2 regions of the Paenibacillus sp. FSL R5-0914 genome follow, and region 1 is predicted to be linked to the other one. Evidence: riboswitches for the same ligand, from Rfam matches in the RefSeq annotation. Region 1 holds a riboswitch; the other holds the start of a gene.

Region 1 (8,091 bases):
AAGAAAATTAAAGAAGCCTCCATAGAAGATTTTAAATCACTTTCTATTGGCGAAAAGCTGGCTAGTCAAATTCTTGAGGCGCTCAAGGATGAAGAGCCAGCGACATAGGCATTCGAAATACTGGAATGATGTATACGTAAATATAAAAAAGGTGTCACAGCAGTTTTCTGCTGTGACACCTTTTTTTATTATAGGTTATCCACCCGTTACTTCTTTAAATTACAGATGTAGGTTCAACCGGCTTAGGTTCTGATTTTTGCGGTGGATTAAACCGATAGACGATGTAGGCGACTATGAACGGCATGATAATCGCGAAGATACCAGCCCCTACATTCACGCTTTCCTTCATAAAGATCAGCGTAGCGCCCATCAGAATGCTGTCAAACACGACGTGACTGAACATGACGGCAATAAAGCCGTAACGAAGGAAAATATAGCTAAAGAGCAAACCAATCACGGTCAGCTCAATAGGACGGGAACTGATGGGGTAGATCGGATACAGCGTATGGCCAAACGCCCAAACCAGCGTGGTGATCAGGCAAGCAATGAACGTGCTTCGGAATACTTTTTTCAACATAGGAATTCCGAAAAAACGATAAATGGCTTCCTCGGATAAACCAGCGAGCCATGCAACGATGGGCAGCAGCCAAGCATATCTCATGTTGTAAGGAGATTGAGTAGCGTCAGTAGTGGACCAGTTCTGCAAGGTAAGTGATAATACGATGAACATAAGGGTCTGCACCCCTAGCAGCACGAATGCCCAGACGTATCCAGCCCGGATACTATCCAGAACATATTTTCCATAGCCAGGCTCTTTAGCACGAGGCCATGGGTTCATTCCCTCTTCTTTTTTCCATAGGCCGTCCCCTCCAACTAAAGAAAAATAGAGCAGGGAGGACATTAGGAGGCTATATAAGGCATAAATGATGAACATTATGACGGAAGTTATCTGAGCCTCGAGTCCTTCGCCTGAGGATTCAGGGAGCATATTATAGGTGCTGATCATCATGATTACAAAATAAGCTGAGCTTAGGAATATTCCACGCTTAAAGGAGGTATGTTCTCTTCTAAGTATGCTGTAGATGAGTGCCAGAATTCCTAAAGCTAAAGTAGGCAAACCGTAGCCGAATAAAGTAAACTTTTCCGCGAGAGAGGTCTGGTCCTTTACATAGGAGGTATGCCAGGCTGGAGCGGTGAATCCTGCTTTAAAGCTGGATACCTGTTCGCCAGTGAAATCGAAATAATAGTGTAGTAAGGATTCGCCGATCTGAACGGAACGATCTGTATACACGAGCCCGTAGTTTCCCGTATTCGATTCAATTTGTAGCTTGGCGGGATTTACATCCCATTCCTGAAGCCAGGGACGGGCAAGATTTTCTTTTTGTGCAAGTGATAAGGTAGTACCCTTGTCCTCTTCTTTTGCACTGGTGGATACATTGTTTGGTAATCCGGTACCTGATCCTTCTGCACCTTGTGTGAAAGCGACAACTGCACCAGTATACATATTGAGGTCAACAGAGATCAGTGGCTCTTGTTCCGCTGAAGGACTAAGTGTTACACGAAAGATGTCAAAAGGATATCGTTGATCCAATTTCTTTTTTGTATAGTCCTCCAAAAGCTTCTCGCGGGACATATAACCATAAAAGGAAGAGTCCGTATCGTACAGTACATTCCACTGATCGGTTGGTGCCTTGGTGTAGTTCAGCTTTTGTTCTGCGAATGATATGGCTTTGTCGCGGGCTTCCGCCTTACTGATGACAGTAGTATCTTCCCCAGCAGGGCTATTTAGCACCGAGGGAGCAATCTGAAACATAATAAATAGAATAAGACCGATAATGCCCGAGATGATGAGCCTCTTGGAGAGGGCACGTTGCTGTAAGGGCTGGCCAACGGGATTCATGTAACGCCTCCTTGTAAACTGACAATGTTATGTTCCATTATAGTATTAGTGCCATGATAGTTACAAAAATCATCGTATATTCTTTTTATGGGTAATAGAGATATTATAGAATAGGTAGCTGAATATATACCATGAATTTAAGGTGATTATTTCTTCATTTTTCATGAAAATCGATGCAATTGCAGGGAAAACACGGAAAAGTGATGAGAAAAGGCACTCTTAGTGGTACATCCTCTCCAAACCGCATTTTTCATATGAATCACCATTAATAGTGTCTTTGTGATTTATCGAAATAACATATATAATTTGTATGCAATTGTATATAGCCGAATTTCAGGTGAAAACGGGGGAACCATAAGAAGTAATGAAAAGATGAGTATACGCCATAGGCGTTGTCTTTATTCATCAGGGGTGAATTTCGTTCTAGGAACGAATAGGGCAGCCTGCACAGTCCGAATCCGTCAGCTAACCTCGTAGGCTAATTTACTGCAGGAACCAAGGGTAGCATTGGTTTTCCAGTGCTTTTTTTGTTGGAATTCTTTAAATTTTGATAAGAGGGTGAGCGTAGTGGCTTCACAGTTTCGCAGGGTTTCTGAATCAAAGTTCCTGAAGCTCTCTCCGCCTCAGATTATGGTGCTTGGTTTTGCATCGATCATTCTGATTGGAGCCTTGCTGCTTATGCTTCCCATTTCAAGTACCAGTGGGAATGTTGTGAGTTTTATTGATGCGTTGTTTACTGCAACATCGGCCACCTGTGTGACAGGACTTGTGGTGCTGGACACCGGTACGACATTCACCATTTTTGGGAAAACCGTAATTATGGTGCTTATCCAGGTTGGTGGCTTAGGGTTTATGACAATGGCGACCTTATTTGCCATGATGATGAAACGCAAAATTTCCTTGCGGGACAGACTGATCCTTCAGGAAGCAATGAACCAAGGCTCTATGGAGGGGATTGTTCGACTGATCCGGAGAGTACTTATTTATTCCTTGGTCATCGAAGGCTGTGCAGCGGTGCTTCTGTCCATACGCTGGGCGTTTGATATGCCACTGGGAAAGGCCATTTATTTTGGAATATTTCATGCGGTGTCTATGTTTAATAATGCTGGATTTGATATTTTCGGGGATTTCCGGAGTTTAACCGATTATGTATATGACCCGCTAGTGAACATCGTGGTGATGTTTCTGATTGTCTCTGGCGGTATTGGTTTTATTGTCATGTCGGATCTGGTGGAGTTTCGTGTCAAACGTAAATTATCTTTGCATAGCAAAGTTGTACTCTCCACCACTGCAGGGCTTATTCTTATCGGCGCTTTGGTTATTTTTATATTTGAATTTACGAATCAGCGCACACTGGGGAATTTAAATTTCGGCGGCAAAATATTATCGGCATTCTTTCAGTCGGTATCGCCCCGAACCGCTGGCGCCAATACGGTGGATATTGCCGGACTGCGGCAAGCCTCACAGTTCTTTATGGTTATTCTTATGTTTATTGGTGCATCTCCAGGATCAACAGGTGGCGGGGTCAAGACTACAACCTTTACGATTATGATTGGTGCAGTAATCGCGATGCTGCGCGGACGTGAAGATGTTGTACTGTTCCGCTACCGATTGGCGCAGGAGCGTATCTATAAAGCGTTGACGCTAACATTACTCGCTTTGCTATTGGTCCTCACGGTGTCGATGTTACTGTCCACAACAGAGGATAGTAATTTCTTAGCGATATTATTTGAGACGACCTCAGCTTTTGCCACGGTGGGACTAACCATGGGGCTGACACCTGAACTGTCTATCTTCGGCAAGATTCTGATCTGTCTGACCATGTTTGCAGGTCGGCTAGGTCCATTAACATTAGTGTATGCGCTTGGACCTAAACAGGGTAAACCATTGTATAAGCACCCAGAAGGTAAAATAATTATTGGATAGGAGTTAATCCGAAATGAAAGCACAGCAATTTGTAGTAATCGGTTTAGGCCGCTTTGGCTCAAGCCTTGCACTTGAGCTGATGGAAATGGGCTACGAGGTGCTCGGCATTGATCACCATGAGGAGCGTGTGGAGGAAATGAGCGATCACCTGACGCATGCGGTAGTGGCTGATGCTACAGATGAAGGAATTATGCGCTCGCTCGGCGTACGGAACTTTGACTGTGGGATTGTAGCGATTGGCGACAATATGGAACGAAGTATTCTGGCGGCGATTTTGTTAAAAGAGATTGGAGTCAAGCAAGTAGTAGCCAAGGCGATCTCGATCCTTCATGGTCGTGCGTTGTCCAGGCTGGGCGTGGACCGGGTTATTTTTCCGGAGCGGGATATGGGCATTCGTGTGGCACATCAGCTCGTGACACCCAATTTGCTGGATTATATTGAACTGTCCAAGGATTATAAAATCGTCGAGCTAACCGTTCCGTCTTGCATGAACGGGAAAAGCTTGTCAGATTTAAATACAAGAGCGAAATATGGCTGCAGTATTGTTGCCCTGAACCGGGAAAGTGGAATTATAGTGGCTCCAACGGCACATGATCATTTGAGTGAGGGCGACGTTATGGTACTCATTGGTTCTAATGAAAGTATTGATCGATTTGAGGATGAAGTTGTAAACCAAGATTAAATAGATAAGCCCTCCGTCCTTTACATGGGACGGAGGGCTTTTTTAATTAAGGCTGCACGCAGAGGTATGTACTATTTCTCTCGTTCCGTCAGAAACATCTCTTCTGTGACCTGCACGAGGCTGCGGGCCGCTGTGCTCAGGCTCCCATCGTCACGGTAAATCAGACAGGTAGTTCGCTGAGTCTGCTCCAGCTCCTTAATATGCAGAGAGACCAGCCCACCGCCGTTTAACAGCTGCGGACGCAGATAAGACTTGGGCAGTAACGCTGCCACATTGACTGTCGGCAGCAGCCGCACGATAGCTTCGAAGGAGTCAATCTCCATCCGAACGTCTGGATCAATTCCACAGCGCTGGAACAGATCGTCTGTTAGACGTCGGTACCAGGTGCCTTTGGAGAACAGGATCATAGGCAGTCGGGACAGATCATCCATGGTTAGCTTGGTAGATTGATTCAGAGGATGATGCTCAGAAACAACCAGTCGAAGCTGATCCTCAAACAGAGAAATACAGCGCAGTCCAGGTTCTTGAATAGAGGAAGCGATCAGACCTATATCTGACTTTCCTTCACTGACAGAGGAGACAATTTCATGTGTTCGGCCTGTGATTAGCTTCAGCTCCGCAGTTGGGTATTTCTCCATATATGCGTTAACTAGTGGAGGCAGAGTGGTCTGCAGTGAGGTAAGTGACGCCCCTAAGGTGACGAGCTTAGGCTCGCCTTCTTTGTATTTTGACAAAGCCTCCAGAAATTTAGAGCGCTGCTGTCGTTGTTCAAGTGCGTAGGAATAAGTAAGACGCCCAACCTCGGTTAACTCCAGACGCTTGCCATAACGATTAAATAGCGCGACACCCAGCCGTTCTTCCAGCTTGGAGATTTTACGAGATAGGGCAGGTTGGGACAGATTGAGCTGGCGGGAGGCCCGATTCAAGCTGGAGTGCTCCACAACCGCTGCAAAAACATCTAAATCGTCAAACATATTTATGTTCCTCTCGTAGTGCAATCTATAAACAGTAGTGACGAAATTCATAGCCATGAAGACAATACTTCTTGCTCCATAAGGAAATAAAAGATTTGTCGGAAAATGTTGTTTCTCTAAATGAGAATTATTATCATATAAAATCTATTCTTATGCGTTTATTGTATAACGTTTAATAATTAGATTGCAATTCCCTTATAAGGGAAAAAGGAGTAACATGAAAAGTGACACAAGATATTCACATTTTGTGAAAAAGAAAACAAAGTCCGGGAAACCAAGGATAGCGGTAAATATAGACGTTTTGTCATGACATAGTCTACGTTATCCTGTGTCAAATGTAGTTCCGGCGGTGAATACACAATAATGAAAACGCTGTTTTAATCGGAAAGGGGTTACTTTGTATGAAAGGATTTTATTCCAGAAAGATTCATTCCTTGCTAGGCGTTATCCCGCTTGGAGCTTTCTTCATTGAGCACATGATGACGAATTTTGCGGCTGTAGAGGGTGGCGCTTCCGGTTTCACTGACAGCGTGATATGGCTGAACAGCCTGCCGCTTGTCTTCTTCCTGGAATTGTTCGGTATATGGCTACCTCTGCTGTACCATGGCGTATATGGACTGTATATTGCCTATCAATCCAAGCCGAACTTGAACCGTTTCAACATTGAAAGAAACTGGCGTTATACGCTGCAACGTATTACAGGAATTATTACCTTTATCTTTATAGTCTGGCATTTGTTCCAAACCCGGGTTCAGGTGGCAGTTGGTAGTGTAGAGCATGAAGAGCTGGGCGGTCTGATGCATGATATCGTGACTCAACCACTGATGTTGACACTGTACATTATCGGTATCGTTGCAGCATGCTTTCACTTCTCAAACGGCCTATGGTCTTTCTTGATCAGCTGGGGAATCACGGTAGGACCTCGTTCACAGCGGGTATCCTCTTACCTTTGTCTCGGTATATTTGTTCTTGTAACGTTTATGTTCCTCATTTCGCTAGTCACTTTCCGTGATGCTGAATTTCAAACCGCAGCTTCCATAGCTCAGTCCATAAAGACTTTCATCTAAGTAATTATCCTCTCAGGACTAGATTCCAGAATCCTTTCTGATATTTTCAATAAAGGGAGTGAACTATCATGGCAACAGCAAATATCATTATCGTGGGTGGCGGTCTGGCCGGCCTGATGGCTACCATCAAGGCAGCGGAGTCCGGTGCGCATGTTCAATTATTCTCATTAGTGCCTGTAAAAAGATCACACTCCGTTTGTGCGCAAGGCGGCATCAACGGCGCGGTAAATACGAAAGGGGAGGGCGACTCTCCTTGGGAGCACTTCGACGATACCGTTTACGGCGGTGACTTCCTGGCGAATCAGCCACCGGTCAAGGCGATGTGTGAAGCAGCACCGGGTATCATCCACCTTATGGACCGGATGGGCGTAATGTTCAACCGCACACCTGAGGGATTACTCGACTTCCGTCGTTTCGGCGGAACGAAGCGTCACCGCACTGCATTTGCTGGCGCAACGACAGGCCAACAGCTTTTGTATGCGCTGGATGAGCAAGTGCGCCGCTGGGAGTCCGAAGGTCTTGTAACGAAACGTGAGAACTGGGAGTTCCTCTCGGCCATCGTCGACGACGAAGGTGTATGCCGCGGCATAAGTGCCCAGAATCTCAAGACGATGGAGATTGAGACTTTTCCTGCAGACGCTGTTATTTTGGCTAGCGGCGGGCCTGGTATTATTTTTGGTAAAACAACGAACTCCGTAATTAATACAGGCACAGCAGCAAGTGCGGTGTACCAACAGGGCGTACATTATGCCAACGGAGAATTTATCCAGATTCACCCAACGGCTATTCCAGGAGATGACAAGCTCCGCTTAATGTCGGAATCAGCACGTGGTGAAGGCGGCCGCATCTGGACTTATAAAGATGGAAAGCCGTGGTATTTCCTTGAAGAGAAATATCCAGCCTATGGTAACTTGGTGCCGCGCGATATTGCTACACGTGAGATTTTTAATGTGTGTGTGGATCAAGGGCTGGGCATTAACGGTGAGAACATGGTGTATTTGGATCTCTCTCACAAGGACCCGAAAGAGCTGGACGTGAAGCTTGGCGGGATTATTGAAATTTACGAAAAATTCATGGGGGATGACCCTCGTAAAATACCGATGAAAATCTTCCCGGCTGTGCACTATTCCATGGGCGGTATGTGGGTTGATTACAACCAAATGACAAACATTCCTGGTCTGTTTGCGGCAGGCGAATGTGAATATCAATATCATGGAGCGAATCGTCTAGGCGCTAACTCTCTGGTATCTGCCATTTACGGTGGTATGGTTGCTGGACCAAAGGCTGTTGAATACATTAAAGGTCTGAAGAAATCGTCACAAGATATCTCTTCTTCTGTATATGATAGCTTCCACAAAAAGCAGACGGACAAATATGAGTCTCTGCTAGCGATGTCAGGTACAGAGAATGCTTATGTGATTCACAAGGAACTGGGTGAATGGATGACCGCCAATATGACGGTTGTACGGCACAATCCGAAGCTGGAAGCGACCATTGGCAAAATCAAAGAGCTTAAAGAACGCTATCGCAATATCAATATGA
Region 2 (8,091 bases), on a different contig from region 1:
GTCCTTGATCTATTTTTAGTAGTGGTATCATGGATTTGTAGGCAACCACAACTGTAACAACGAACAGGCTCCCTTGTCAATGACGGGAGCCTGTTCGTTGTATGATTTTCAATTATGATTACACAGCTTTGTATGCAGCAAGCTCGTAAGGAAGGCACAGCGGCACACCGGTGCGTGGATCTGGAACAATATCTGCCTCAATTCCAAACACTTCCCGCAGTACATCTGGTGTCATAACTTCAGTAGGTGAGCCTTCACTAACCACAGTACCGGATTTAATAGCTACCATATGCTGTGCATAACGAGTAGCATGATTCAAATCATGCACGACCATGATAATGGTACGGCCTTCTTCCTCATTCAGCTTTTGCAGAAGCTGTAGAACTTCAAGCTGGTGAGCCATATCTAGAAATGTTGTTGGTTCGTCCAAAAATAGAATGTCAGTTTCTTGCGCCAATGCCATAGCGATCCAAGCGCGCTGACGTTGTCCTCCAGATAAGCGGTCAATCGGACGGTCATGGAAAGGCTCCATACCTGTAACAGTGATTGCGTTGGAGATAATGCTGCGATCCTCTGCTGTCATTGTGCCAAATCCTTTTTGATGCGGGAAACGGCCATAGCTGACAAGTTCAGAGACCGTTAGTCCGTCTGGAGCCGTTGGGTTTTGCGGTAAGATCGCAAGCTGACGAGCTACCTCTTTCGTTGAGAAGTTATGGATCGATTTGCCGTCCAGCATTACGCTGCCGCTCTTAGGCTTCATGATCCGGGCCATTGTTTTAAGAATTGTAGATTTACCAGAACCGTTAGCGCCCACTAGTGCGGTTATTTTTCCCGTAGGGATAGTTAAGTTCAACCCTTTAACAATTGTAGCCTCTGCATACCCAATACTTAACTCTTCTGTGTTCAAACGTTCTGACATGTTAACAACTCCTTAAAAGTTTTATGGAGCTATGCTCCTAGAATGAACTACATAGTAAAACTCGCTTCGTACGCATTATGCTTTCGATTTGGCGAGTAAATATAAAAAGTAAGGTGCACCAATGATCGCAACCACGATGCCTGTTGGAACTTCTGCAGGCTGTAACACCCATCTGCCGATAGTATCAGCAGTAATCATAAGAAGCGCCCCTGTCAACGCACTAGCGGGCAATAATACCTGATGACGGGGTCCCACAAGCTTGCGGGCAAGATGTGGTGCAATTAGGCCGACAAAGCCAATTCCTCCACTTACAGCAACGCAGGAGCCGGCAAGCGCAACTGCTGTCACTAGAAGGAGAATACGCTCCTTCTCCACTCGCATTCCAAGTCCTACTGAAGTATGGTCCCCTAGATTCAATACATTAAGAATACGGGCTTTATAGAAGGCGAACGGTAACAGAATCGCTATCCAAGGTAGCAGAGCAAGGACGAATCTCCAATCGCCACCCCATATTTTCCCGGCGATCCAAGTCGCTACAAACTGATAATTATTAGGATCAAGCCGAAGTGCCAACACCAGCTGGCAAGCGTTAATTCCGGCAGCGACTGCAATCCCGATAAGGATCAACCTTGTTGGAGATAGACCATCTGCTTTTCTATAAGCAAGAATATAGATTAAAGCGGCGGTTAAGCTAGCCCCTCCAAGCGCTAAGAGCGGCAAGACAAATACCGGAGCTGCTGTTGTAGCCGGAAAAAACGAGATAAAAATGATTACCGCAAAACCAGCACCCGCACTTATGCCTAGCGTAGCCGGTTCAGCAAGTGCATTTCTTGCGAGACTTTGTAAAATACAGCCTGACACTGCAAAGCCCGCTCCAACCAACAATGAAATTACGATGCGAGGTAATCTGAAATCAAATAAAATAAGCTTTTGCTGATGAGTTCCATCACCCAGCAGTGTATGTAATACCTCCCGTGGGGATAGACGCATAAATCCTGTATTCATACTGACAATAAAAACAACAACGATCAATATGGCAAGGAGTGATAACACTGTAATAGCACGTGTACGGCGTTCATTGTCATTGGGAGAAAGGGTTGTTCTGTGCATTACAGCTCCCCCTTCCGCTTACTCGCTAAGTAAATAAAGAAAGGTACACCGATGATGGCAATTAATGCGCCTAGCGGCGTCTCATAAGGGGCATTTATCATTCTAGCGGCGATATCCGCAAAGATGATCAATAAGCTTCCAAGAACTGCCGAGCAAGGAATGATCCAGCGATAATCTACTCCAACGAAATAACGTGCTACATGTGGAATAATTAGTCCTACAAAAGCAATCGGGCCAACCATTGAGACTGCACTTCCGGCAAGAACTACTACAACAATCATACATGCCAACTGTACTAATCTTGTCCGCTGCCCCAGACCAACTGCAACTTCTCTTCCTAAGCTGAGCAAGGTGACTGACCGCGATAACATCATCGCTGCGATTAGTGCCACGAACACCCAAGGGAAGATAATCTTGATCTGAGTCCAGCTTGCCCCACCCATTCCGCCAGCCAACCAGAAGGCTATATCCTGGGATAAGTTAAAAAGAATAGCTATGCCCTGACTAACAGCAACCAGTAGTGCACTAACCGCGGAACCTGCCAGCGTCAAACGTAAAGGGGTAAGGCCATTAAAAGATAGCGACCCGATTCCAAATACGATAAAAGACGCTATAGCAGCACCTATAAAACAAAACAACATAAGTGAAGTAAATGAGATCGAAGGTGCAAAAGCAAAAACTATGGCCAGCGCTACACCTGCTCCCGCATTCAAGCCTAACAGACCTGAATCCGCAAGAGGGTTCCTTGTCATCCCCTGCATGATTGCCCCTGCTACTGCGAAGCAAGCACCGACCAAAGCACCTGCTATCGCGCGTGGAAATCGCAGTTCTCTTATCACCTGATGTTTTTGTACATCTGGATTGAAATGAAATATTGCTTCCCATACCGTAGCTAGCTTGATATCTGCCGCACCCACTGAGACCGAAAGTGCCAGTCCAAAGGCAATGGCAGCGAGTCCAATCACTAGAATACCCATTGCAGCTGCCGGTCGGGTATGTATAGCTTTTTGTGTATCATTTTTATTACGATGTGCGAAATCTGAGGGTGAAACCATGAGTCGTCTCCTTAATCGATAGTTACAATGGTCTATATGATAACAACAATCATTCTCATTATCGCAAAAAAAATTAGGTTGTACAATTGTAGGAGTTATTTTTCAGTAATACAGGAATGGTTTATAAAAAAATGGTGCAGATCTAAGTATCCTAAGATACTTGATCTGCACGCCCTTCCTCACCCAAATGATCAGTCTCATTCATGGTGAATTACGACTCTTTATTTCACAAAACTTTTTAACACATCGTCAATAATTTTGCCACCAGCGTTAGCACCACTGTATAGCCAACTGCTTGTTGAGCTCATTTCATGTACATTACCAGCTTTTACAGCCGGGATTCCTTTCCAAATTGCACTGTCCAGAATCTCCGAACCCTCAGTCTTATCACTATTTACAAGGATAATATGATCTGCTGTCAGCTCAGAAAGCTTCTCTAGCGAAATTGGATTCCAAGTAGCTCTTGTACCAACAGGAATTTCTGTTACTAAGTTAGGCAGCTTTACACCAAGGTCTGTATATAATACAGCACCACTGCTGCGGGTTTCGTCTACAATATAGAAGTTCTTTTGTACCAACCATAAAATCGCCACGGACTCATCTCCAATAGCTCCTTTAAGCTTTTCTTTCGCTGCAGCCGCCTTGTCTTCATAATCTTTAATGGCTTTCTCTGCTTCAGGTGTCTTGTTCAGAATTTCACCAATCTTGAGTAGCGATTTACGCCAATCTTGATTTAGCTTATCCCCAATCACATAAGTCGGTGCAATCTTATTCAGTTGGTCATAGATACCATTCTGTACAGATGACTCCGATGGGATGAGGATAAGATCCGGAGCGAAGCTGGTTACTGCCTCGAGCGGAAGATCGTAGCTGATCGTAGGAACATCCTTCAATTCAGTGGACAGATAATCTTGAATACCATTAGTCACGGACCATTGCGCTACTGGAGTCACACCTAGAGTTACCAAAGCATCCTCCAAATAAGAACCCAGTACACGTTGTGGATTAGCTGGAATCGTTACTTCATGTCCCATTGCATCCGTTAACGTCTTAGCAGCTGCAGGAGCTTCTGTAGCTTCAGCAGTAGGTGCCGTCGCTTTGTCTGTTCCTGCGTTTGAAGCGTTACCGGGATTATTATTACCGCAAGCGGATAAGAATAGCACCATCACCATTAATCCGATCATCGTTAATTTCATGCTTCCAAATCTTATTCTGTTAAACAAAAACATTAAATACCCTCCTAGTGTGTACATCCTATGTTATTCAAAGGTGTTGACTACCTCAGTCTCACTTTTAAATGATATTGATTCTCATTCTCTATGTCAACATATAAATTTTAAATTTTGTGGATTTGTAATAATTTCCTTCTCAAAAATACAAAAAAAGGCTATATTCCGAACGTTCCGGATATAGCCTCTCCTTAATGATCCATTATTTATTCAAATGATATGGGACAGTCGCAACTACAACATCTTTTGAATTCATTAGATACGAACGGATTAAAAAGCTGGTCTGATTATGAAGTACAGCTTGCCACCAATGCTTAGTTATAAACTGTGGAATCAGAATCGTGATATGATCCGTCGCTGCGGTCTTCCACTCAACAGTATCAATAAATTTCACTAACGGACGAATAATACTGCGATATCTGGAACGAAGTACAATCAGGCGTACACCCGGATTCCATTCCTCCCACCGTTGCTCCATTTTTTGAATGTCCTCTTCATCAAAGCCAACATACACGGCTACAACATTATCCGTTAGAGACTTGGCATAGCTGATGGAATGTAGTACAGCACGTGTTACACCCGCAACAGGAACAACAACTGTACTGCCTTTAATCAAAGGTTTATCTGTACTCGGGCATATACGAAGCTGATCTGCAGTGTTCAAATAGTGCTTGTGAATCCGGTGGAACACGAACATTACAGCAGGTAAGAAAATGAAAGCCATCCATACGCTTGAGAATTTAGTGATGATAAAAATAAGAGTAATCGTCAATGTAGTCAGCATACCGATGGTATTTACAACAAATCTTTTTTTCCATCCCGCTGGTTTTGTTTTAAACCAATGAACCATCATTCCTAGCTGTGACAATGTGAAAGGAATGAATACACCAACCGCATAAAGTGGAATCAAGCTTTCTGTATTTCCGTGGAATGCAGCTACAAGCACAGCAGACAGAACACCTAGAAAAATAATACCATTAGAGAAACCTAGACGGTCTCCACGAACCATAAAAGCATGTGGCATATATTTATCTTTTGCAAACATAAATGCGAGCAGCGGGAACGCTGAGTAAGCTGTATTAGCTGCCAAGAACAAAATTACTGCTGTGATACCTTGAATGAAAAAATATAAGGTTCCGCGGCCAAAGGTCGATTCAGCGATCTGTGAAACAACCGTTGCCTTTTCATCAGGCACTATGCCGTACCAATACGCCAGTAGTGTGATACCTGTAAACATAAATCCAAGTATAACCCCCATAACCATTAAGGTCTTGGCTGCGTTCTTTTCAGCTGGTGCTTTAAAGTTTGGAATGGCATTAGATACAGCCTCTACACCCGTAAGTGCCGAACAGCCAGAACTGAAGGCTTTTAATAGTAGAAACAAACTAACATTAGAAACAGCAGAGCCAATTTCAGGGACATTCGCATGTACGCCACCTGCTGCATATTTAATAATACCGGAGATAATCAACACTACAATCGACACTACAAACAAATACACTGGGATTGCGATGAATGAAGCTGATTCTGTAACTCCGCGAAGATTAATCAAAGTAAGTAAAATAATAACTGATACTGCAATAAGAACGGTGTGATTATGAAGACTTGGAAAAGCCGATGTGATCGCATCCGTCCCTGCCGACGCACTAACAGCTACGGTCAGAATGTAATCCACTAACAAAGACCCTCCTGCTAAGAGCCCTGTCGGAACACCAAGATTACTCTTGGCAACGATGTAAGCTCCGCCTCCCTGAGGATAAGCGTAAATCGTCTGCCGATAGGATAAAATCAGGATGGCCAGCAGGCCCAATACGGCTAATGCAATTGGCAGGGAATACCAGATGGCAGTAAACCCCGCAGCCACCAGTACAATCAAAATTTGTTCCGTTCCGTAGGCTACAGACGAGAGCGCATCAGAAGACAGGACAGCCAGTGCTTTAACCTTGGATAACTTTTCATGATCGAGTTCGTTCGACTTCATCGGACGCCCGATCAATAGTCGTTTTACCTTGCTTACCATGGTGGATACAGTTCCTTTCTTTGGGAGCTGAAACGGAATTTCCGCGCGCTGTTTTCATTGGTGGATTTCATAAATGCAGACACTAAAAATAGCATACGGAAATGATCCGCATGCTATGCATGGTCATTATCCCACCTTTGCTTACGAGGTTAGCTGGCGGATTCGGGCTGTGGTTTAGCCCTACGGTATAAGTCTAATCGACCCATTCCGATTCACCCCATTGGCACATATGCCAAGTTTGGTTCCCCCGTTTTTCCTAAGAAAATTCAGCGCATATTCAACTTCTCACAAGGTCTAATATTAGTCTACAAAGCGTATACAGTAAAGCGTTGAAAAAAATGAAAAAAGAATGAAAAAACATCCAGTAAGCGCAAATACAGCGTCTTATTGGATGCTCTCTTTCATTCTCTTCAATTATCCCTCTGGATCGTGTTTTTAATCACTTTTCACATTTTTTCGGATCCTTTAAAATTAAAAAATCAAAATCCTAAACTTTCCTCTGTATCTAACTCCATCACTTCTTCTTCCTTGCGTCCGTACCAAAGTAAAATGCTAATTAAAGCAAAAGCGATTAATGCAAGGAAAGGAATCGTAATGAATCCAAAAAAGTTCAAGTAATCCTTATTACAAGGAACACCAATTGTACAAGGAAGCACTTTACTTAACGCAGGAATCTTCTGCTCCGCATAATGATAGATCGAGATACTGCCACCAATCAAGCTTAGTGGAAGTACATATGGGATAATCCTTTTATCCCCTCGAAAGGTTGCAATTCCCAAGAGGAATAACTGAGGATACATAAAAATTCGCTGGAACCAGCAAAGCTTACAAGGTTCATATTTCAATACTTCGCTCAGATACAAGCTACCAGCAACAGCAACTAAAGAGACGAACCAGGCCAGATACAGGCAGTTACGCTTGCAAAAAGATAGGAACTTTGTCACTTTGCCTCCACAGCTTTTGCGGCGTCGTTAATTTCAGTTGAAATCGCTTCAATGTTAAATGGATCCGTAGTCATTACTCCATTGATATAAAGGGATGGTGTAGTCGTCACCCCAGCTTCACTAGCTAACTGCATACCCTTATTCAGCTCATCTGCATACGTACGATCCTTAATATCTTTACGAAGCAGTTCGTAATCGATAGCTAACTTCTCTTTCTCCGCAAGGCTTACTAAGAAATCTTCAGTCGCCCATTCTTCGCTCTCATCACCTTGCTGAGCATATACAGCATCATAGAACTTCCAGAATTCATCATTATTCTGATGGTAAACAGATAATGCAGCAAGTGAGGCAGTTTCAGAGTCTGGACCAACGAAAGCCATATTTACAAAGTAGAGCGCTGCTTTTCCCTCGTTGACAAAATCTTGAACAATTTTCGGTTTAACTGAAGTTGCAAACTGGGAACACGCTGGACATTTTAAGTCTCCAAATTCAACAATTTTAACAGGTGCATCCTCTTTACCGACTCTAGGTAGCTCACTGTAATTGAATGCTACTGGTTCTCCCGAAGTGGCATTTTTTGCGGCATCTTTCGAAGCTAACATAAACAATCCAACAAAAATGATGACTACTAAAGCTATTGAACTAATAATTAAAATTCTCGTCTTCTGCTTTTGCTGCTCCTGTTCTACCCGCCGTTTCTCTTGTTTGCTAAGCTGGGGAACGCTTGTACTTTTATTAGGTTTACTCAAGGAGAGTTCCTTTCTGTCCTCTGTGGACTAATGTAGTTTTTATCATATACATTTAAAATTATATA

The links. A riboswitch is a leader RNA that binds a small molecule or an ion and turns the genes downstream of it on or off. The one in region 1 is predicted to bind cyclic di-AMP.
Region 2: it holds a riboswitch for cyclic di-AMP, as region 1 does, so the genes downstream of both, MKX60_RS21720 (APC family permease) here and MKX60_RS08910 (TrkH family potassium uptake protein) in region 1, are expected to answer to the same signal.

The regions. Positions count from the first base shown of each region.
Region 1 is NZ_JBBORH010000001.1:2,014,564-2,022,654, forward strand. Features, by position in the region: gene uvrC (excinuclease ABC subunit UvrC) at 1-108, shown strand, start outside; gene MKX60_RS08905 (CPBP family intramembrane glutamic endopeptidase) at 215-1,900, opposite strand; cyclic di-AMP (ydaO/yuaA leader) riboswitch at 2,215-2,396, shown strand; gene MKX60_RS08910 (TrkH family potassium uptake protein) at 2,531-3,826, shown strand; gene MKX60_RS08915 (potassium channel family protein) at 3,840-4,508, shown strand; gene MKX60_RS08920 (LysR family transcriptional regulator) at 4,580-5,482, opposite strand; gene MKX60_RS08925 (succinate dehydrogenase cytochrome b558 subunit) at 5,884-6,549, shown strand; gene sdhA (succinate dehydrogenase flavoprotein subunit) at 6,618-8,091, shown strand, end outside.
Region 2 is NZ_JBBORH010000002.1:1,267,451-1,275,541, forward strand. Features, by position in the region: gene MKX60_RS21700 (ABC transporter ATP-binding protein) at 119-919, opposite strand; gene MKX60_RS21705 (FecCD family ABC transporter permease) at 995-2,029, opposite strand; gene MKX60_RS21710 (FecCD family ABC transporter permease) at 2,029-3,084, opposite strand; gene MKX60_RS21715 (ABC transporter substrate-binding protein) at 3,306-4,313, opposite strand; gene MKX60_RS21720 (APC family permease) at 4,516-6,333, opposite strand; cyclic di-AMP (ydaO/yuaA leader) riboswitch at 6,457-6,615, opposite strand; gene MKX60_RS21725 (disulfide oxidoreductase) at 6,813-7,277, opposite strand; gene MKX60_RS21730 (DsbA family protein) at 7,274-8,026, opposite strand.